DNA from 3 places in the Colwellia aquaemaris genome. Region 2 is predicted to be linked to each of the others. Evidence: riboswitches for the same ligand, from Rfam matches in the RefSeq annotation. Region 2 holds a riboswitch; each other region holds the start of a gene.
What was found. A riboswitch is a leader RNA that binds a small molecule or an ion and turns the genes downstream of it on or off. The one in region 2 is predicted to bind cobalamin.
Positions count from the first base shown of each region.

Region 1: linked by a shared signal. The riboswitch ahead of cobT (nicotinate-nucleotide--dimethylbenzimidazole phosphoribosyltransferase) and the one ahead of bluB (5,6-dimethylbenzimidazole synthase) in region 2 are both predicted to bind cobalamin.
Region 3: linked by a shared signal. The riboswitch ahead of AC27HL_RS18550 (ABC transporter ATP-binding protein) and the one ahead of bluB (5,6-dimethylbenzimidazole synthase) in region 2 are both predicted to bind cobalamin.

Region 1 covers NZ_BAAJLV010000002.1:173,259-181,056, forward strand. The annotation lists gene AC27HL_RS07080 (ABC transporter substrate-binding protein) at 1-3,230, opposite strand, end outside; gene AC27HL_RS07085 (HD domain-containing phosphohydrolase) at 3,224-4,276, opposite strand; gene AC27HL_RS07090 (cobalamin-binding protein) at 4,422-5,240, opposite strand; gene AC27HL_RS07095 (histidine phosphatase family protein) at 5,430-6,050, shown strand; cobalamin riboswitch at 6,231-6,421, shown strand; gene cobT (nicotinate-nucleotide--dimethylbenzimidazole phosphoribosyltransferase) at 6,584-7,651, shown strand; gene AC27HL_RS07105 (adenosylcobinamide-GDP ribazoletransferase) at 7,641-7,798, shown strand, end outside.
Region 2 covers NZ_BAAJLV010000003.1:3,656-11,453, reverse strand. The annotation lists gene AC27HL_RS09620 (S8 family peptidase) at 1-1,086, opposite strand, end outside; gene AC27HL_RS09615 (S8 family serine peptidase) at 1,353-3,182, opposite strand; gene AC27HL_RS09610 (S8 family serine peptidase) at 3,552-5,957, shown strand; cobalamin riboswitch at 6,108-6,325, shown strand; gene bluB (5,6-dimethylbenzimidazole synthase) at 6,365-7,144, shown strand; gene AC27HL_RS09600 (GGDEF domain-containing protein) at 7,182-7,798, opposite strand, start outside.
Region 3 covers NZ_BAAJLV010000011.1:3,656-11,453, reverse strand. The annotation lists gene AC27HL_RS18560 (lipoprotein-releasing ABC transporter permease subunit) at 1-1,115, opposite strand, end outside; gene AC27HL_RS18555 (M13 family metallopeptidase) at 1,465-3,534, shown strand; cobalamin riboswitch at 3,675-3,822, shown strand; gene AC27HL_RS18550 (ABC transporter ATP-binding protein) at 4,072-4,914, shown strand; gene AC27HL_RS18545 (FecCD family ABC transporter permease) at 4,914-5,921, shown strand; gene cobO (cob(I)yrinic acid a,c-diamide adenosyltransferase) at 5,928-6,533, shown strand; gene AC27HL_RS18535 (cobalamin-binding protein) at 6,583-7,452, shown strand; gene AC27HL_RS18530 (GNAT family N-acetyltransferase) at 7,601-7,798, opposite strand, start outside.

The DNA.
Region 1 (7,798 bases), on a different contig from region 2:
TCTCGTTGATAGGCCTGTCGGTCAGCAAGTGGCAAGTACTCTAGGTCTAATACCGTTTTACCTATTATATCTTCTCTTTTAACGTTAAAAGTTTGCTCGTAAGCGGTATTAACATTGATAAACTTAGTATCTGGATTTTTAACAAAAATAGGGTAAGGGATTGTGTCTGCCAGCGCCCGTTGGAATAAAATTTGTTCTGCTAATGCCGCATCATTTAGTTTGCGTTCGGTAATATCTCTGACAATAGCAACAATAAAGCGGTCGTTGTGAATATCGAGCGATTTCACAGTAACTTCTGCTGAGAACTCGCTATTGTCCTTTCGCTTGCCGGTAAGTTCTAGTAATTGCTTTTGAGGCTCTTCTTGGTGTATCAAGTGCTCAAATACATGTGAGCTGGCTTCTTCTGGTAATAGGCGTTCTATTTTTTGACCGATAAGCTCTGACTTCTCATAGCCGAACATAGATAATACTTGTGAGTTTACTAGGCTGTGTTCGCGATGTTTATCTATCAGCAATATTGCATCAGGTGCTGACTCCATTAGCGCGGTAAATTGTGCTTTTGCTGCGTTTTGTTGCGTAACGTCAATTAAGGTTAAGCGAACTTCACTGAGTTGCTCGTTTTCATCGTAAACCGGCAGTGCTGAAAGCATAGTATCGATTGTTTGAGAGTCACTAATTTTAACGGGAATTTCGCATTCCAATAAATGCGACTTAGTACGAAAAATTTTATGAACATAGTGCTCTGGAGCAACAAATTCTTGCCAGTTTAATGATATAAATATTTCCCTTGGACGTTTAAATAAGTGAGCAAACGCACAATTATGTTTAATAAATTCCCCGTTAGCGTTCAGTGTTGCATAGGCAACGGGAGCATGTTCGTAAAGCTCCCACATGGCACGCTCACGTTGCTGTAGCTCTTGTGTGCGTTGCTCAACAATTTTTTCTAGCTCTTCTTTTGAGCGGCGCATGTATTTTGTTGAACGTTGTCCGACAGTGACCGTGAAGATGTTAGAAGTTAAGGTCAGCAACAAGGTAACAAAAGAAATTAGCATGAGTTTATTTCTAAGTGAACTTACACCATGCATTGCCTCAGCAACGTCTATTTCAGTTGCGATACCAAACCCTAACTTGTTGTCCCATACCCAAGCACCATATACATTGATGCCACGATAATCGTTGTAACCAATAACATTGGAGGAGACTTTATTGTTGTTCAATACATTTTGGCTATTTGGGCGTACGTTATTAATTAAATCATTAGCCATAAATGTGAATGGCAGTTGTTTAATATCAATATTGCTGCTGTTTGACTGAGTTATATCGACCTTAGGTGCTTTTAGTGAAATAAGTTTTTCATTTTCAGTTAAGTTTTTAAAATACTCTATTGATGAAAGGTCCGCTTCAAAGCGACTTTTAGACAGCATTTCTCCTAGCGTATTGACTAAATAGCTTTCACCAGAGGCACCGATTCTGCCTTGTTGAAGAATATTTGAAATATGACCACTGGCTTGCACACGCAAGGTGAGTGCGGCGATAACCTTGTCTTCACGGTCTTTTATCGGGGTTACGATAAACATACTGTATTGGTCTATCGGGTTACGTGTATTCCCAAAGGTTAAACTGACATCCGACTTTATTGGAGAAACAAAATGGGTTTCTCCTGCGAATACTCGCGGTAATATATCAGGTTGCTGTTTGGCGATTAAATTGATTTGCCCTAAGTTTTCATTGCGACTAGAACCAATATTAATGTAGTCCTGATTAATGATAAAAAAACCTTGGCCATCAACACTACTTTGACGGAAATATTCACGAATATTTTGAAGTGGAGTTGAGATTAAAAGCGACGCTTTTAATGTTGGCTGCAATAATAGTTTTTGAGTTAAATTGACGACCTCGTCATCATGGCTGATCTGTTTTAATAAATTTTCTTGATCCATTACCCAGTCATTTAAACGTGATTTTGTTGCGCTAACAACAAACTCTAAGTTCTTTTTCATACTGGTTTGAGTGCTTTCTTCATTATCTTGTAGGGTTAAATAAATCACCGTAAATATAATGGCAATATTGAGAATAGAAATGGAGTGAACAATCACTGGGAATTTTCGTGAAGCCATAAAAACTGCAAGTCGTTTTGCTGTGATTAATTTAGGCAATAATAGGGTGCAAGAAATTAATAGTAATGAAATAACCACCATTATGATGATTAATGAAATGCTTTTATCATGATTCAATCGTTTAGGTGCAAATTGAGCTAAGGCATCTTCGAGTAATATAGTTGTTGGTAAAACAGGTGACGCTATCATGCCAAGTTGATAGTAGGTTTCGGTAATTTTTTCCATCCTAGTTCGAGCAATAGAGCCGATAGGTATGAACTTGGCTAAGATAACTTTACTGATTTCATCAGCTTCAAATTCTAGATGTGCACGGGTTTTATTCTGGCTGTTATATTTTTGCTCAATCAACGAGATAATTTCTTGCTTATTGTTTAACGCATATTGCCAACCTTTTATTGTTGCTTGTCGAATTGCCTGTACACGATGCGGGTGATTTTTAACTTCTTCTTCGCTGGTAAAAAGGTTATCCCCATAGAAATCTATGCCGTAATCGCGTGGATCTATGATAAATATCTCAATATTTTCTTGGGCAAACTTAAAGGGCTCGTCGGTACGATAAATAAGCATAGCATCACTTTTGCCATTAATTAACGACGAAAAATCATAGCTTTGCTCTTGCCAAGAAAAGCCCGATGTATCAGGTTGCGCCTGTTTAAGCATGGCGATAATTGAGGCATAGTTTTCACTACTTGAGTCAACCATAATACGTTTGCCAATTAAATCAAATGGCGTGGTAATATTTGAAGAACGTAAGGTGGCCAGTGTTGATGGTGAGTGCTGAAATATTTGTGCCACAATAACCACAGGTTTGCCGTTATTTTTTGCCACAATTAAACTAGAGTTATTAACGCCGTATGTTGCGCTGCCTTCTACGACATAGTCTTCTATAGCGCGTTTACCATTAAACTCTTTTAATTCTACTTCTAGGCCGAGTTCCTGATAATAACCCTGCTCAATAGCGGCATAATAACCAGCAAATTGAAATTGGTGGGTCCAATTCAGCTGAATCGATACTTTTTCTAATTCACTGGCAAAATTTGATGGGCTAAGGCAGATGAAAAGAGTAGATAATAAACCTAGAATGCAGGTGCGCAAATGGCAAAAACTTAGCATATGTTTTCCGTATTTGTTGTTGGCTCTTCAGAAAACTGCGCTTTAATTTCGAGTATTTCATCTAAGTTATTTATAAAATATTCAACCAGTTGGGGGTCGAAGTGTTTTCCTGATTCACTTTTAATTAGTGCTATTGCTCGTTCTATGGTCCATGCCGGTTTGTATGGGCGCTTAGATGTTAAGGCGTCAAATACATCTGCGATAGCAATTATTCTACCTTCCAGTGGAATAGCTTCTGCTTTGAGGCCATTAGGGTAGCCAGTACCGTCCCATTTCTCATGATGGGTCATGGCAACAGTTTTTGCGGTTTCTAGAAGTAATGAGGGGTTTTCTTCATCAAGAATTTCGGCACCAAAAGCAGCATGTTCCTTCATAATCAACCATTCTTCTTCGTTTAGCTTGCCTGATTTTTTAAGAATGTGATCAGGTACGCCAATTTTACCAATATCATGCATAGGTGCTGCGTTCATTAGTAAGTCAGCGGTTTCGCTTTCCATGCCGCAAGCAAGGGCAAGAATACGAGCATATTTACTCATACGTTGGACATGATTACCGGTTTCATTATCTTTAAACTCAGCCGCGCGGCCAAGTTTTTGGATAATGTTATAACGAGTGTTAATTAGCTCTTGGGTTTGCATTTTTACTTTTTGATAGAGCTCACGTTTTTGATCACTTAATGCTAAATGTGTTTTTACCCGTTGCATGACGATGGCAGGGTTTACCGGTTTTGCTATATAGTCAACTGCACCTAAACTAAGTCCACGCGCCTCATCTTCAACAGATATTTTGGCGGTAATAAAAATAATAGGAATGTCACGGGTGGCAATATCGAGCTTTAATCGCTTACAGGTTTCGTAGCCATCGATACCTGGCATCATAATATCTAATAGAATTAAGTCAGGACGCGGTTGAATATTGGCTATTTTTATGGCCATTTCACCATCGCGTGCCACCTTCAACTGGTAACTTGGTTTTAATATACCAACCAAAACATCAATGTTTTCAGGTGCATCGTCAACAACTAATATTGTAACGCTATCTCTCATGCCAAGTTCCATTGTGAGAATATAAATAATCTATAATTAAAACATAGCAGTAACTATCTTTTCAGACAATAATTTCCCAACAATTTCTAGATAGTTTTTTAGTTGTTGTTTTGAAGCTAAATCACCGGCGATTTTGTCATTTGCATTATGTGTTTTGTCGATTTGACCATTGTTCAATAATGCGAGCTAATTCCGCTACACCATCAGTTAATGCCGCAGGACCAGGCTGTAAAATGTCGGTAGAGTTTACTTCATGTATATCATCATTTTTAATTGCTGGAATGTCTTGCCAACCATCTCGTGATGTCACTTTTTCTTTATCGAATTTTCTACCACACCATGAGGCAATATAAATATCGGGCTGTTTGGCAATAACATCACTAGCGTCTGCAACAATGCGATTTTTTGCTAAAGACTGTTTAGCAAATTCTTGATAGCAATCGATACCACCCGCAATTTCAATTAGTTCACTTACCCAGCCGATACCAGTAATAATGGGATCAAACCATTCTTCAAAATAAACTTTAGGACGAACAGGTAATTTAGCGGCTTGTTGTTGTATGTTGGTCAAGTTACTTTGTAATTCAGTAACCAGCTTTTCACCTTTCTCCGACTTACCAATTAAGCTAGATAGTGTGCGGATCATTTGTAGGGATTCGCTAATACTTCGGTGATTAAAGCAGTGTACATTAATGCCTTCTTTTATTAGGTCAGCAACGATATCAGCCTGCATATCAGAAAAAGCTAAAACTAAATCAGGTTTTAACGCCAATATTTTCTCAGTTCTAGCGGTAATGTAAGCACTTACTTTGGTTTTTTCTCTACGCGCTCGTTCAGGGCGCATGGTATAGGCTGATATCCCAATAATACGATGATCTTCTTCCATCAAATAGAGCGCTTCGGTCGTTTCTTCTGTTAAACAGATAATACGTTCAGGCCATTTAGGTTGTAGAGTTTGGTTCATGTACTTTCCTTGGGATAAATAATGCTTTTAGTGTGCTTGTTTTAACATTATCCACTCTTAAGAGACAATGCTTTATTCTTTATTCACAAGGTAGGGGAGATAACCTTAAACAAAATATTTAACTTGTTAATGTTACTTACTTATTTGTTACACTGCCCTAGAAGTTATCAGTAGAATTAGGAATAAAACTTGTCAGAATTTAATGTTTATTTACTGCGCCATGGTAAACTGGTACAAAAAGGTATTCTGTGTGGGCGAACGGATATCGCACTTTCTGATCTTGGTAAACAGCAATTAATTGCAGCGACAAATAAGCTACCTACTATTTCACATTGCTTTAGTTCTCCGCTAAAACGTTGTCGAGATTTTGCCGAACAGTTCAGTCAAAAAAATGGACTCACGCTGCAAGTATCTGAACAGTTACAAGAAATGAATTTTGGCGACTGGGATGGAGCACGCTACCAAACATTATGGCAAACCTCACCGACATTGGGGGAATTTTGGCAAAACCCTTGGCAATGCTTACCACCGAATGGCGAATCTATGACAAGCTTTACTGAGCGTGTTAATGACTTCTGGCAAAATTTAATTTCGCAGTTAAGCCAAGCTAATATTGATAAATGTGACTCATCAAATATCTTAGTATTTAGTCATGGTGGGGTTATTCGATACTTGCTGGCAAAAGTATTAGGGCTTGCTATTCCCGGTACTCATCATATGACTAATATTGATGTGCCTTATGGCGCGCTTATTCATATTCAAATTTTCATTGATAGTGACGGTAAGGCTTGGTGTAAATTAATGTTGTAAATTAGTTTTAATAAATGACGATAATTTTAGCCCTTTAGTATGAAGGCAATAGCCAGGTTTTAGGCAATAATCTGATTTAAAACATTTTTATGTTTTTCTGACATAATTGAGATAAAAATAAACCTTGCTATTTTCCCCTAGCTGTCGATAATCGCGCCATAAATTTAATAATGTCATATTAATTTTCATTTTTTTATTACCTTAAATGCGTTGTAAATTGAATGAAACTGGGAATGTGGTGAAAGTCCACAACTGTGCCCGCAACTGTAAACAGAGCGATATATTAACCACTAAGTTTTGCGCAAAAATAACTTGGGAAGGGATATATTGAGATGCTGTAAGTCAGGATACCAGAATAATCATAGACATTAATTAGACCGTCGAGCGGGTTACTCGAGCATAGGTTATATTGTCAGTTGTTTACTAGTGTTAGGTCATTAGTCAATTCAGGCATGCTCTTATAATATTCGACGTTAATCAAATTATACCGCGCAGTTGTTAAGCAATTTGTTCGGTTTTACTTAGGTGATGCAATGTTTGATATTAAAGCGCTTAGCAGTGAAAACTCAGAAAAAATTCAAGCAAAAATCGATGGTAAAACTAAACCCTTGGGGGCTTTGGGTGATCTTGAAGTGCTCGCAAAACAAATTGCACAAATTCAGTTAACAACTAACAAAGCTAATTCCTTCGAATTATCTCAACAAAAACTTTCAATCAAAACTCCTCACTTAACGGTATTTGCTGGCGACCATGGTATTGCAAGTGAAGGTGTTTCTATCGCGCCAAGTGATGTTACTAGCCAAATGGTGGCTAATTTTGCTAACGGAGGGGCGGCTATAAATGTATTTTGTCGCCAATTTGGTTGGCAACTTAATGTTGTTGATGCTGGTATTTTGCATGCACCAACCGCTTCATTACCGGTGATTAATCAACGCTTAGGTAATATCACCAAACCAATAAACCAACAGCCAGCCATGACTGAAGCGCAAGTCGAGCAAGGTTTTGAATTTGCTAAACAGCATATAGCCAATATTAGCCAAACGGGCTGCAATGTTGTCTCTTTTGGTGAAATGGGCATAGGCAATACCACGATTGCATCCGCCATTATGGCAGCGTTAATGAAAGTGCCAGCGAGCGAAGTTGTTGGTCGTGGTACTGGTGTTTCAGATGAGGTAGTTAAAAAGAAACAACAAGTCATAGAACAAGCATTAGCTTTACATGCTGGAAATTTAACGGACGCGAAAGCTATTTTACGCTGTTTAGGTGGCTTTGAAGTAGTACAAATGACTGCCGCTATGTTAGCGGCAGCAGAAAGCAAAATGTTGATTATTGTAGATGGCTTTATTTGTACTGCAGCTGCCATGTTAGCAATTGAATTAAACGCGAATGTAAAAGGTTATATGGTCTTTGCTCACTGCTCAGGCGAGCAAGGCCATCAAAAAATGTTGCAATGGTTAGCGGTTAAACCGTTATTAAACTTAGGTTTACGTTTAGGAGAGGGCACTGGCGCAGCATTAGCACTGCCAATGCTTCAAGCCGCTGTTGGGTTTTATAATGACATGGCGAGCTTTGCCGATGCTGAGGTAACTGATGTTACTTAAGCAAAGCATGCTACGCGAGCAATGGCACCTAATACTATTAGCGATAAGCTTTTTCACCCGTATACCAGTGAAACTAAAAGTTGATGTTACCGCCAGTATGCTTAATCAAGCTAGTCGCTATTTTGCTTTAGTTGGCGTGTTAATTGG
Region 2 (7,798 bases):
ATGAAATTCAGGGTGCTCAGTTACAATTTGAGAATCAAAAGACATTAGTCCGGAAATATGACCGCCGGGGGCTGTTATATCTGGTTTAACAAAACCCTCAGCTGTCGGCCCTGCACCGCTAAAACTTGCTATTTTATCATCAGAATAATTAAATGCCGTGTAATCATCGGTCATGGCTCCAACAGTAATAATATAAGGTACATTTCCAGGTACGCCTATTGTCATAGGGCCAGAACCTTTATTGCCAGCGGATGCAACCACAACAACACCTGCTTGCCATGCCTTCATAACAGCACGGTTCAATGGATCATCCCAATAGTTTGACCGAACAGGGCCGCTAAACGACATATTTAGCACTCTTAAATTAATTTGGTCTTTAACTTGTAATGCCCAGTCAATACCACGAATTACATCAGCGTAAGTTGCTTTACCTTCAGCATCGAATGCCTTAATACCGACATGCGCAGCATTCGGTGCAACACCATAAATTTGGCCATGCACATCAAAGTCACTATTAGTAGCAATACTTGCAACATGGGTACCGTGACCGCTTGCTTCATCATCATAGTTACTAACGGTATCATTTATTGCATCGTATGTACCCCATGCTTTATCTCTGCCGTTTAAATCTACCGACATACCTGGTAATTGATCTAAACCGGTATCTAAAAAGCCAATAGTAACTCCACCGCCATAATTACCAGTGCGATGAACGTATGTTGCATCTACTTGTTCTGTTACCACAGATTTTGGCTGCCATCGGCGTTGTCCTATGCCTAATCCGCTTAACTCAACTTTATGATTGGTTGATACTTTAATTTTTTGTTTCTCTTGCAGAGACTTCAATTGCTCAGCAGTTAATTCAACTGCAAAAGAATCTATAATTTTTAATTCATGTGTTGGAGTTGCGCCTACCTCCTTTAAGTTACTTTTTAGTAATAAGAAGTTTTTTGCGCTTATAATATACGACTGTGCTTTGCTATTATTTTCAGCGGAAGATTTAAAGCCTATTAACAACGCAATAGCAAATACCCCTCCTAGAACAGATATAAGCTTTACTTGGCTTTTATTCGAAGTGAACAACATTTTTATCCCCTTTTGCCCATTACATTTTCTAATTATTTTTAAAACATTAGGGTGAGTAACTTCATATGTTTTACAACAATTAACAAAGTTCAAAACCTTATTAATATCACTTTTTAAAAGCATTAAACTTTTAAAACTACAAGTAAACACTATCACACCACTGAACGACTTTTAACTCTATATTTACGTTTTTTTTACAAGCACAAAAATGCAAAAATATCCAGCTCAGGAAAAGCTGGATATTTTAATAACTTACATTTATTTACTTAGAATGACACACTTGATTCATCAGAACAGTTATCAGTACCTTGGTCACAAACTTTATAAGTAAATGAACCAGATGTTCTAAAACTATCGGTATATGCACCATCATTTGAAGTGGTCGTTCTTAACGTGCCATTTCGATATATATCGACACTACTAGTTGATGCACCAGACCAAGACAAATCAACTTTGTTTTTACCTTTAGCACGGTAACCATTAGTTGTTAAACTAATATCTCCACTTGGTGGAGGAGTTACACCGCCATCACAACCGTTAGCGGTTAAATAATCATTTGCAGCTTTAGCTTGAGCAATACCGTGCCCAAAGTAAACATCATGGCCAGTTGCGCCACTATCCATCGCAGTAGCTTTTAATGCTTCGCGAATTTCTGTGCCGGTACAGTTATTGTGATTCGACCATACTAATGCAGCAATGCCTGATACAGCAGGAGTTGCCATTGAAGTCCCCGTCATTAAACCGTAATCACTGGTACCAATTGATACATCGGCAGATGAAGCTGCAAGTAAAGCGGCACGATCTTCAAAAGCTGCCCCCGCTGCAGGAATAGATGTTGAATTAGTATCACCTAATGTTGCGTATAACATGCCAGCTTCATTATTAATGATAATCGCACCAATACCGCCTGAATTTTCACAATTTAGCACTTTATCGTGAAATGAAATTGCACCACGGTCGATGATACAAATATTGCCATTGGCTCCACTATCGGTTGCTTCAGCAGTCCCCATGTAATAAGTACTACCACTTGCATTACCTGCATTTTCCATTGCTGACGAAGCAAAAGCTTGGCCGTCTGCGCTTACAATAGAGTTTGTCGCCATATCTGCAGGATAAGTTGATAAGACATCAACACCGCCTGCTGTTATCTCAACACAAACTGTTTCATCTGTCGTTGTTGTTTGCTTTTTGCCTCTACCTGTTGTTACTGTACAGCTTGGATACTGAGACTCAGTGTAGCGACCATTGTTATTGTCATTACCACCTACCATCATCACTGATGAGTAGCCCGCTGGGTAAGAGCGCACATTGTTGCCATCGTTACCTGCTGCTGCAACCACTAAGCCGCCAGCCTCCGTAAATGCTTTAAAGGCATTTTCTTCAGTGCTGTTAGCACCGCCACCACCTAAACTCATACTGATAATATTGGCACCAGCTTGTGTACATTTGTCAGCAGCATGCGCTAAATCAGAAGAATAGCCCCAACCATCAGCATTAAAAACCTTCACAATGTGCATATCAACACCTGGTGCCATACCTACAACACCAATGTTGTTATCTGCGGCACCAATAGTACCCGCAACATGTGTACCATGAGGGCCACCATGCTCATCCCAGTTTCCTGTACCAGAGTCGTTATCACCAGTAATATTATTCCAAACAAAATCTGGGTTTGAACGGTCTAAGCCAGAATCAATGACACAAACTTTCATACCCGCATTTGCATTAAATGCCACTTGATCAGCTTGAGATTGATATACAGAGTAAGGCGTTAATTGCTCTAACATTGGATTACCAGAATCATCACTAAATGCTGACATTAATTTACGTTTTTGATCCGCTTCAATTAATTGAACATGTGGGTTATTCATTAAGCCCTTTACTTCATCTAAAGACTTTCCTTTAAAAGATGCAGCAATAAAACCATTACCATCTACTTTTAATTCGGCGTTTAACTTTTTAGCTAACGCTTTAACAATTCCTTTTTTACTTTCGTCGACTTTGATGATGTACCTATCATCAGCTGCGTGTGCAGAAAATGCAGAAGTTACTGCAATAGCAATTATAGAATTTGTAAATTTAGAAATTTTCATAGATGCTCCAGGTGTCTCTATAGTGTATTCGAATACGAACATTCGACTTTTATAATTATGTTATTCAGGGGATATCCCTTGAACGTATTTTGATACTAACAGTTAAGTAAAAGCCCCCTAGTAAATACCCGACATTTTTTCATAAAAAAACGACAACAAATAAAAACAACAATAAAAAACAAAAACTTATAAATTTTAAATTTTATTTTATTGTCGGAATATTACTAATTAACGTCTTGTTATTGCTATTCCACATATGCTTTAAAGGGCATGATGAATGAGGTGATTAATTGCCAACTAATAAAAATAATGCGTCCGATGCTACAAAGTAAACAAAGCATTCAGCGCAATAACCGGAGAGACTCATCAATGAGAAATATACCAAAAGCAAGCTTAAGCGCTATAACATTGTCAGTTATTGCTGCAACTGCTAACGCTCAAACATTCCAAGCAGCAGAATTACAAACTGTACCTGTAAATGCCAATACTATGACTGCTGTAAATACAGACTTTAGCCAATGGCGCGAAAGTCAAAAATTCCAGAGTCACGACTTTACTGACCGCATTATTGTTAAATACAAAAGTGGTTTTGAAGCACAAGCATTAAGCAACTTTTCTTCGGAAAAAGCTATGCCTGCAGGATTAGCGAAAAAAGCTGGTCATAGTTTAAAACACCTAAAGAAACTAAAAAATGGCCGTCACGTAATCTCTTTAGGCAAGCAAAAACACATTAACGACGTAAAAGCTATGGTGATGGAACTTAATAGCCACGCCGACGTTGAATTTGCAGAACCTGATTATAAGCGTTATTTAATGGCGCAAAACCAACCTTGGGGTATCGCAGATACACAATCTGACCTTATTTCAGATAATGACGCTGCCAACATGACCGTATGTATTATCGATTCAGGTTATGAGCGCGCCAACCCAGATTTAAATGCCAACAATGCAACAGGTACCAATAACTCAGGTACAGGCAACTGGTATCAAAATGGTGGTTCTCACGGTACTCACGTAGCAGGTACTATTGCCGCGGTTAACAACTCTGAAGGTGTTGTTGGTATTATGCCAAACACTAATGTAAACCTTCATATTGTAAAAGTGTTTAACGAAGCTGGCTGGGGTTACACAGGTGAATTAGTTGATGCTGTGGATACATGTGTAAACAACGGCGCTAAAGTCATCAATATGAGTTTAGGTGGCGCTGGTTCAAGCAACGCAGAACGTAACTCTTTACAAGCAGCAGCTGACGCAGGTGTTTTACTAATCGCCGCTTCAGGTAACGATGGTGATGCTACCCTTTCTTACCCTGCTTCTTACGATTCAGTAATGGCGGTAGGTGCACTTGACCAAGGTCGCCAACATGCTGAGTTCTCTCAGTACACACCTCAAGTTGAAATTTCAGCACCAGGTGAAGCAATTCTATCAACAGTTGCTGGTGATGGTCGTTTAGGCTATATCACTTTAGGTTCAACAACTTACGGTAACGATGAAGTTGTACCACAAACTCACTACATTCAAAGTGGTGGTAGCTTTACTGTTAGTAACGTAGACAGCTCTGCAAATGGTGTATTAGCCGCTTGTACTATTTCAGGAAGCAGCTATAGCTGTTCAAACGTTTCAGGAAACATTTGTTTAGCTGAACGTAATGATAACCAAAAAGGTAGCAACTACCCTGAAATTAATCCAGCTAAAGCGTGTGCCGATGCCGGTGCATCAGGTGTTATTGTTTATAGTAATAGCGCTCGTCCAGGCCTACAAAACCCATTTTTAGTAGATGCTAACTCTGACGTAACAGTGCCAACTGTTTCTGTAAACCGTGAACTAGGTTTGCAACTTATGGGACAACTAGGTACGAATGCTAATTTAAATGTTGTTGGTGGCCAAGATTACGCATACTACAACGGTACTTCAATGGCGACTCCACATGTAGCTGGTGTTGCGGCATTAGTATGGAGCAACAACCCAGATTGTACCGCGACTCAAGTTCGTAACGCATTAAAATCTACAGCAATTGACTTAGATGTAGCAGGTCGTGATGACAAAACAGGTTACGGTTTAGTGCAAGCAAAAGCTGCATCTGATGCACTTGCAGCAAGTTGTAGTACAGTAACTCCACCACCTGCAGGTGGCAATGTATTAGAAAATGGTGTTGCTAAAACAAATTTGGCTGGTGCTAAATCTGAAGAGTTAAGCTTTACGATGGAAGTTCCTGCTGGAGCAACTGGCCTGAGCTTCGATATGGCAGGTGGCACAGGTGATGCTGACCTTTATGTTAAGTTTGGTTCAGCCCCAACAACATCAAGTTATGATTGTCGTCCATACAAAGGTGGTAATACAGAGTCTTGTCCAATTGCTACTGCACAAGCTGGAACATATCATGTGAAAGTGATTGGTTACTCAGCATTTACTGGCGTTAACCTAACAGGTAGTTATACTGAAGGTTCAACTGGCGGTGGCGGCGGAGCTACTGGTGGCAGCGCTTCAGTAACTGACATTAGTGTTGCTCGTCGTGCATGGACTTATTACACAATTGACGTACCAGCAGGTATGGCGACTCTTGATTTCAACATGAGTGGTGGCACAGGTGATGCTGATATGTACATTCGTCGAGGAGCACAACCAACATCATCAACTTACGACTGTCGTCCGTATAAAAGTGGTAATACAGAGTCATGTCCGTTTACTAACCCTGCTGCAGATACATGGCATATCGGTATCTACGGCTATCAAGCTGCAAGTGGTGTAAGCTTAGACGTAACATATAACCCATAGAGTTAAGCTAGATTCCCAACTAGTGTTGTAATTAGGGGAAGTACTAAAGTACTTCCCCTTTTTTTGTCTCCTTCAAAATCCTACTTCACGTAACTAAGCACTAAACAACTACAACTTTATTCTGTGTAAACACTTCTACCTTTGCTATAGTGCTGCAAACTACTTTTAGGTGCTTGACTCTCAATCTTTAGCGTCAAGAGAATAGGGAAATTGGTGAAACTCCAATACGTGCCCAACGCTGTAATGACATTTATGCTTGTTCATAAGCCACTGGTAATTTTTACTGGGAAGGCATCAAGCAGCTTTGTATCTATTGCCCGATACAATAATGTTTTAGTCAGAAGACCTGCCTAATAGTCAACTCCAAGCGAAAGGCCGATCGCTTTAAATCCATCAAGGGGAATATTTTGGATTTAACAAAACAAGATGCAACTAAAAAACATAGCAATAGCACTCAATCACAGCACTGCTTTAGTGCAGCAGATCAACAGGGACTCTATAAAGCAATATTTAATCGCCGTGACGTACGTGGTCAATTTTTACCAAAAGCGATCCCTAATGAGACACTAAGTAGAATAATTTATGCCGCACACCATGCGCCTTCTGTTGGCTTTATGCAGCCATGGGATTTTATTATTATTCAATCTCATGATGTTAAAAAGCAAATTCATCAAAGCTTTGCACAGGCACATAATGAAGCAGAAACTATGTTTGAACCTAGCAAACAACAAACATATAAAAACTTAAAGCTTGAGGGAATAATAGAATCGCCAATTAATATCTGTATTACCTGTGATCGAGAAAGAACAGGAAAAACAGTTATTGGACGAACACATATGAAAGAAATGGATTTATATAGTTCGGTTTGCGCTGTGCAAAACTTTTGGCTTGCAGCAAGAGCTGAAGGCGTCGGTGTTGGCTGGGTGTCTATTTTGCATCATGAGGCATTAAAAAGTACCCTTGCCTTACCAGACAACGTCGTTCCAATAGCGTACTTATGCTTAGGCTATGTTAGCCACTTTAAAGATAAACCTGAGTTAGAGTCGGCAAATTGGCTAGCAAGAAGTCCGGTTGAAGATTTAGTTAGTTTTGACTCTTATGGAAAGAAGGCGGAAACCAAAGAACAATCATCATTGGTTTCGCAACTGCAAGCTGACAAGCGTTTTCCTAGCTTATTTAAGCTATAAAACTGTACCTAAATCATACCAGTAAATATAAAAGCGTTTACAAACAAACGCTTTTATTTCTACCCGTATTTTTTGCTTGATATAAAGCGATATCCGCTTGTTCAAATAATGCCGTCCAATTCAATTCATCTTGTCGCTCAGCAATTCCAATAGACACTGATATTTTGGGTAAATACGCTTTAGAGTCTCGTTGCATTAATTTTAGAGACGCTATAGAAAGCCTTATTTTTTCGGCTATTTCATGTGCTTGTGTCATGGTTTTATTAACCATCACCACCACGAACTCTTCACCACCAAATCTCACAGCAATATCTTTATCTGAAATGGTTGTTTTAATGACTTTAGCAATACGCTGAATCACTTTATCGCCGATAAAGTGGCCAAATTGATCATTAATGTTCTTAAAATGGTCAATATCAATGGCCAAGGTCGAATGTACTTCCTCTATATCCAACTCTTGCAATTTCACATCACAGCCACGTCGATTAAACAGTCCGGTCAAAGAATCAACAATGGCTTCATGCCGTGCAGCTTCAAGCTTAGCTTTCAAAAAACTAACCTCGCCACAAGCGTGGGTTAATTCCAAAGACAGATCATTGTGCTGTTGCTGAGAAGTGGTAATGCTACTCATCAAAAATGCTACAATGTTTTGCA
Region 3 (7,798 bases), on a different contig from region 2:
CCTAAAAACTCAAATACGGCGTTTAAATTCAAAGTTAGGGTAACGCCTAGCAGTACACCAATTGCAACACCCCAAATGCCATTGGTTAATCCTTGTGTAATAAATATTTTAATAATGCCACTTCGATCTAAACCTAAGGTTTGTAAAATACTTATTTCCCCTTGCTTATCTATTACCACCATAACCAAAGCAGAAACTATATTAAATGCAGCTACCGCGATGATTAAACTTAACATTAACCACATCATATTTTTTTCCATGCTAACAGCCGCAAACAAGGCTCCTTGGCTTTCTTGCCAGCTAACATAATTAAAGTTGCCATAATCGAGCTTTAATTGCTTTATCGCTACTTGTGCATTAAAAGCATCATTTAAATACAACCTTAGCTGATTAACACCATCGCCTTTTTGACGATGCAATTTAGCGCCATCTTTAATATGGATATAAACCATAGACTCATCCACCTGAGAGCCAACATTAAAAATACCAACAACGTTAAAAGTGCGATGAACGGGTACACGTCCCATTGGTGTAAAAAGTGTTTTGTTAGGCAAGGTTAATCTTACGGTATCACCAAGAGAGACTTTCAAGTTGCGTGCTAAAGCTTGCCCTAAAACAATACCAAAAGGCTTATCTGATAACGCTGAAAGCTTGCCATATTCCATAGCCGTTTCTATGATATTGTGCTGTTCAAATTCAGGCATAATGCCGTGCACTAAAACTCCTTGTAATGCCGTTCTAGACTGAATTAATGCTTCACTTTCCTGATAGGGTGTTACATGTTTTACGTCCGCCATGGCGGTAATGTTTTTTTGTAGTGCTTGCCAGTTCTCCATTTTTTCTTGTGGCGCAGACATCAATATATGAGGCACTAACCCAAGAACCCGGCGCTTTTGCTCACGCTCTAAACCATCCATGACAGAAACGACGGTAATTAACGAGGCAACACCAAGCACAATTCCAATAATTGAAAAAAAAGTTATAAAGGAAACAAAGCCTTTACCATGATTACTGCGGCTATACCTTAGCCCAATATAGATACTAACGGGTTGAAACATTAATCCTTTCTTCATCTTGAATGGCAAAGCGCCAATATTAATTTCGTTGCTGAGCATACCACAGCTTTACTGTATATGAGCGACTTGTTCATTAACTTTTTCGCCGCTCTAGTGGAAACTTTACTGGGAGAAATAAAAACTGTTAATAAAACTCATGCATCAAAGACAAACAGCATTGAATTACCTTTCAATTTATCAACACAAGTTACTAGCCAATAAAAACTATCCCCGCTATTAAGCAAGTAATTAATTGCTTTTAAAATCACTACCCAACAAGCTGTAAATTATAAAATACGACTGTTGTTTAAGATTATGTAAACAAAGGTTTCATTTCACTAGTAAATTGTACTTAGAATCTTTAGTATCGGTGAGTTAATTGAAAATTATTTAAATTTGTGAGTATTAAATGAAAACTATAATAACAAGTGCAGTATGCACATCTTTGTTGTTTATTGCTGGTTGTAACAACGACACCAAAACACAAACAACAACAACTGAAGCGCCTGTCATGCAAAAAACAGCTCTAGCTTCTGGTATTGATAAAGCCAACATGGACTTAACCGTTCGCCCACAAGATAACTTTTATCGCTATGTAAACGGTGCTTGGTTAAATAACAATGAAATTCCTGGCGACAAAACCTCAATTGGTTCATTTTACGACTTACGTGATGAAGCTGATGATAATGTTAAAGCTATTATCGAAGAGCTAGCTGCCACAGAAAACTTAAAAATGGGTAGTGACGAGCAAAAAGTTGCCGATTTATTCCGTTCATTTATGAACAATGAAGCACGTGATGCAGCTGGTATTGCGCCAATTCAACCGATTTTTGACAACATTAATAACCTAAAAGATAAGAATGAATTAGCGACATTTTTTGGCGAAAATCAAAAATATGGCTTTAATAGCCCACTATATTTTTACATCAGCGTTGATGCAAAAGACTCAACTCGTTATGCAACACACGTATGGCAAAATGGTTTAGGCTTACCTGATCGTGACTACTACTTTAACGAAGCCGATCGTTTTGTGGCATTACGCGATGGCTACCTTGCCCATATTGAAAAAATGTTCGATTTAGCCGGTTTTAAAAACGGTAAAGCAGCAGCACAAACAATTATGGCGCTTGAAACTAAGTTAGCTGGTTTTCATTGGACTAAAGTTGAGTCACGTGACAGCACAAAGCGTTACAACAAATTTGACGTTGCTGATTTAAACTCTGTTACTGATGCATTCAACTGGACAGCCTACCTTGAAGCACAAGGTGCCGGAGCACAAAAAGATTTAATCATTAACCAACCTTCTTTCGTAAAAGGTTTTGGCGAAACATTCGCTGAAACATCACTTGACGATTGGAAAACATTTTTAACTTTCCACACCCTAAGCAACTTTGCTAGTTCATTAACAACCGATTTAGATAATGAAAATTTTGATTTCTATTCAAAACAATTAAGTGGCCGTAAAGAACAGCGTCCAATGTGGAAACGCGGTGTGTCGATTGTAAACCGTAACTTAGGTGAAGTAATTGGTAAAGTATACGTTGGCCGTCACTTTAAACCAGAAGCTAAAACTCGTATGACACAGCTAGTAGAAAATTTACGTGGTGCTTATGGCGCAAGTATTGATGAATTAGAGTGGATGTCTGATGAAACCAAAAAAGCAGCGCAGGTTAAACTAGCAAGCTTTGATCCTAAAATTGGTTACCCGAATAAGTGGGAAGATTACTCTAAATTAGCAATAAAAAGTGACGACTTAGTTGGTAATATAATGCGTTCAGGTGAAGTTTCTCACCAAAAAGAAGTTGCTAAGCTTGGTGGCCCAATCGATCGACAAGAATGGGGTATGACGCCGCAAACAGTGAATGCTTATTACAACCCAACTAAAAATGAAATTGTATTTCCAGCCGCGATTTTGCAACCACCATTTTTCAACCTAAATGCTGATGACGCTGTAAACTACGGTGGCATTGGCGCGGTAATTGGTCATGAAATGGGACACGGTTTTGACGACCAAGGTAGTAAATATGACGGCGAAGGTAACTTACGTAACTGGTGGACTGACGAAGATTTAGCTGCCTTTAAAGTACGCACTGATAATCTCGTTGAGCAATATAGTAACTATGCAGTATTTGATGACTTAAATGTTAACGGTGAACTAACCTTAGGCGAAAATATTGGTGACTTATCTGGTGTTACTATTGCCTACAAAGCATATAAGGCATCATTAAATGGGAAAGAAGCTGAAGTGATTGACGGTTTAACCGGTGATCAACGTTTCTTTATGGGTTATGCACAAGTATGGCGTGGCAAGATGGTTGAAAAATCATTACGTAACCGCGTGGCAACAGACCCACATTCTCCGGGTGAATTCCGCGCACTAGGTTCATTATCTAACATGCCTGAATTCTATGAAGCATTTGACGTAAAAGAAGGTGACGCTATGTATATTGCACCTGAAAAACGTGTAAAAATTTGGTAGTTGATATAATTAAATTTACCGTTATAACTTTATACAAAGGGAGCCTTATGGCTCCTTTTTTAATCTTTATTTGATCTCGCGACCAGCTAGCTTATTGGTTTTCATTGTAAAGCAAAGCACATACACGTAAAATCTAGCGAATATAAAATGATACTTTCAGCTATTATCAAAACGGTTTAACGCTGATTTATAGGGAACACGGTTTAAATCCGTGACTGTACCCGCAACTGTAAGTAACTTAAGTAGAAAAATTAAGTTATAAGTCAGGACACCTAGTATCAAACACAACTAACACATACTTAGTAGATTAACGCCGTGCGGGAATACACGAGAGTTACTAACATCACAGCCTACTGTGGCGCGCGTACCTTTAATTCCTTCTCTGTAGATATAATCACTATAAGTGAAACATATTCAAATATTTGATTTGAATTGAGGCACATCGCAGAAAATGACGCTTTTAAAAACAGTTTTTTATTATCAGAGCCAAACTGGTGTTAGCACTAAAATACTTTTTAGAAAGTTAAGCTGAACATTATGACAAACCTATTAACACTGCAGTCGGTTTCTTGGTCTGTTGGCAATCAAGCAATTTTAAGTGATATTTCATTCAACGTTAAGCAAGGCGATATTCTTGGTATTATCGGCCCAAACGGCGCAGGTAAAACTTCACTGTTAAAGTGTCTACTTAATCAATCTAATAATTGGCAAGGCAACATAAACTTAAAAAATAAAAGTATAAAGCAATATAAACCTCATCATCTTGCGCAAATTTTCGCACTGGTTGTACAAAAGTCACCACCAATATTTGACTTAAAAGTTTATGACGTAGTGCGTATGGGGCTTTTGCCCTATAAGGCTTTATTTGCCCGCGATACCGACCTTGATAAAAAAGAAATTTTGCTAGCCTTAGAGAAAGTTGGCTTAGCAACCAGTGAAAACAAATATTTCAATACGCTATCCGGTGGCGAGCAACAGCGTGTTCTTATCGCTAAAGCCTTAGTGCAAAAAGCTCAAATACTGGTGTTAGATGAGCCAACAAACCACTTAGACATATTTTATCAACATCAAATATTACAGTTAGTGAAAGCACTGAAAATAACCGTGATCATGACCATTCATGATCTAAACCTCGCCGCTCAATATTGCACACGTTTGCTGTTACTCAATAACGGGAAACTGGTATGTAATGACAAGGTTGACAATGCCTTAAACCCAACGACACTCAGCGAAGTATTTGGCTTACCTTGCTATCGTGATTACGCCTATCATGCACCAACAAATGAAAACGAGACGAGTGCAACTAGTAGTACAGTGCCTCGAGTACATTTTTATCCTGATGTCAAAACCAGTGCAAGCAAGCTAATAGGTAAAAACTAATGAATTTAATTGCCGTAGTAAAAGGTAAAAGCACTTGGGTATTTAGCAGTTTATTGGTGATCACAATATTCTCGGTTATCTCCGCCATTACCTTTGGCCCTGCCCAAATTACTAGCTTTGATATTGCGCAATGCGTAATAAGCCAATGCGCGACACCTATGCACGACATGGTGATTTGGCAAATTCGTGTACCTCGAGTATTAGTGGGCTTAGTTGCCGGAATGGGCTTGGCTTGCGCTGGCGCTATTTTGCAAAATGTTACTCGAAACCCATTAGCAGATCCTTACCTATTTGGCATTATTTCAGGTGCCGGTTTAGGGGCTACAATTGCGACACTCTTGTTGTCAGACGAACAAATGTTAGCGTTACCGTTAGCCGCTTTTCTTGGCGCTTTATTCTCTGTTGTTATTGTTTTTGGTATCGCAACACTGCTGCGAAATATGAACCATTTATTACTAACTGGCGTTGCCGTTTCATTTATGCTCGGCTCCATTAGTCATTTTATTCTTTATCTTGGTGACCCTTTCGCCACGAATCGCGTTATTTTTTGGTTAATGGGTAGCTTAACTCGTGTTGAAATGTTTCATTTTTACCTAATAAGTGCCATGGTGTTTATCACCATAATTAGTATTTTCGCATTGCATCGACATATAGACGCCCTGCTGCTAGGCGATGAAAGTGCCGCCAGCCTAGGTGTGAACGTTGATAAATTACGGCTGATCTTATTAGCCTTATGCGCAGCCGTTACCGCAACTATAGTTGCCTATTGTGGTGGTATTGGCTTTGTTGGTTTAATGATCCCACATATTGTAAGGCAATTAGTGGGCGTAACAACCATGCCACTTATTTTAGGCTCAGCCTTAGTGGGTGGTTGTTTCTTAATTTGGGTTGACGTTATTGCCCGCAGTGCACTGAGCAATGTCGAAATTCCTATTGGTATAATTACCTCAGCCATTGGTAGTATTTTCTTTTTAGCGATCATGTATCGCACTCGTAAATCAGGATAAATAGATATGACAACAGACGCAGATAAAAATCAAAAACATCAAGAGCGAATGCAACGAATTAAAGATAAAGTTGACGCACGTATTAACGCAGCACAGGAAGAGCGTGGCCTGCTGATAGTTATCACTGGTAATGGCAAAGGTAAATCAACCTCAGGTTTTGGTACCTTGACCCGAGCAGTTGGTCATGGCTACAAAGCGGCTGCATTACAGTTTATCAAAGGTGACTGGGAATGCGGCGAGCGTAATCTACTGGAGAGAAATGGTGTGGAATTTCATGTTATGGCGACAGGCTTTACTTGGAATACTCAAGACAAAGCAAAAGATATTGCCGCAGCAACCAAAGTATGGAATGAAGCTAAACGCCTATTAAAAGATGAAAGTGTTGACGTTGTATTACTAGATGAATTGACCTACATGGTATCGTACAAATACCTAGATTTAGACGAGGTTATTGAAGCCATAGTTAACCGCCCTGCTATGCAACATGTTATTATTACCGGCCGTGCTTGTCATCGCAGTATTATTGAACTAGCAGATACCGTTAGTGAAGTTCAGCCAACTAAGCATGCATTTGACAACGGCATAAAAGCACAAAAAGGCATCGACTGGTAAAGCGAGCATCTTTTGCAGCAACCCACATCACAAGGAATATGAAAACGGCATGAAATTATCTCACTATCTGCTTATCGCATTAATGAGCTTGATCTGCACCGCAAGTGCTAATGATAAAATTGATAACAATGACAAGCCTCGTATTATTGCGCTGGCACCGCACATTGTCGAAATGCTCTTTGACATTGGTGCTGGTGAGCAGATTATTGCCACCACAGAGCATGCCGACTATCCTGAGAGCGCAAAAACAATACCGAGAATTGGGAGTTCATTGCGAATTCAACTCGAGCGAGTTATCGAACTGCAGCCTGATCTAATTATTGCATGGAAAAGTGGCAACCCCAGTGATGATTTAGCCCGTATAAAGCAACTTGGTTTTAATGTTGTCTATTCTCAACCTTATACCTTTGAAGATGTAGCAAAAGAGCTACGTCTATTTGGTAAACTTTCAGGCCATGCAGAGCAAGCTGAAAAAGTAGCACAAAAATTCCTTACAGATTTAAGCGTCATTAAAAATCGCTATCAAACTAAACAACCGTTATTAGGTTTTTACGAAGTATGGTCTAGGCCACTTACGACTATTGCAAGCGGCAGCTGGCCACAACAGTTTTTAAACGTTTGTAATATTAGCAACCCATTTTATTCGGCAAATGCTAGATACCCACAAGTTAATATTGAGCAAGTACTACAAGCAAATGTCGATATTATTATTCAGCCATTATCTGAAAACCAAGTCGACAAGGAAGGCTACCCATGGCAAAAATGGCCTGTGATCCCCGCCGTTAAACATCAACAAATCATAAAATTGGATGCTGATGTTGTACATCGCATGACCACTCGTAGCTTAAATGCGCTGACCGATTTATGTGAGCAAGCAGCAAAAAGTAGAAATTACTACCAACAAAAACAGATAGATTAATCCATAACTACTGATATAACATACGCGCAAGCACTATTAGCGACAATAATATGCAACATAGTGCTTAGCTAAAGCTCTCCTCACACCGGCTTATCGCAAGCTTTGAAAATTGCTTTTATTTTACCGCTAGAATATTCTTAAGCACCTGTTAGCTATTATCTTGAAATGCTTGATGATACTCAACTTTGCCTGAAGGAGTAAACTCATCAAAATTCAAGCTCAGAAAGAACTCAGCAGGCACTCCCTCTAATATCAAAGCGTCAACCGCTTTAAAACCAAAGCGTTGATAGTATGCTGGTTCACCAAGTAGCACACAGCCTTTGGCTCCAGCCTTCTTAATAGCCTC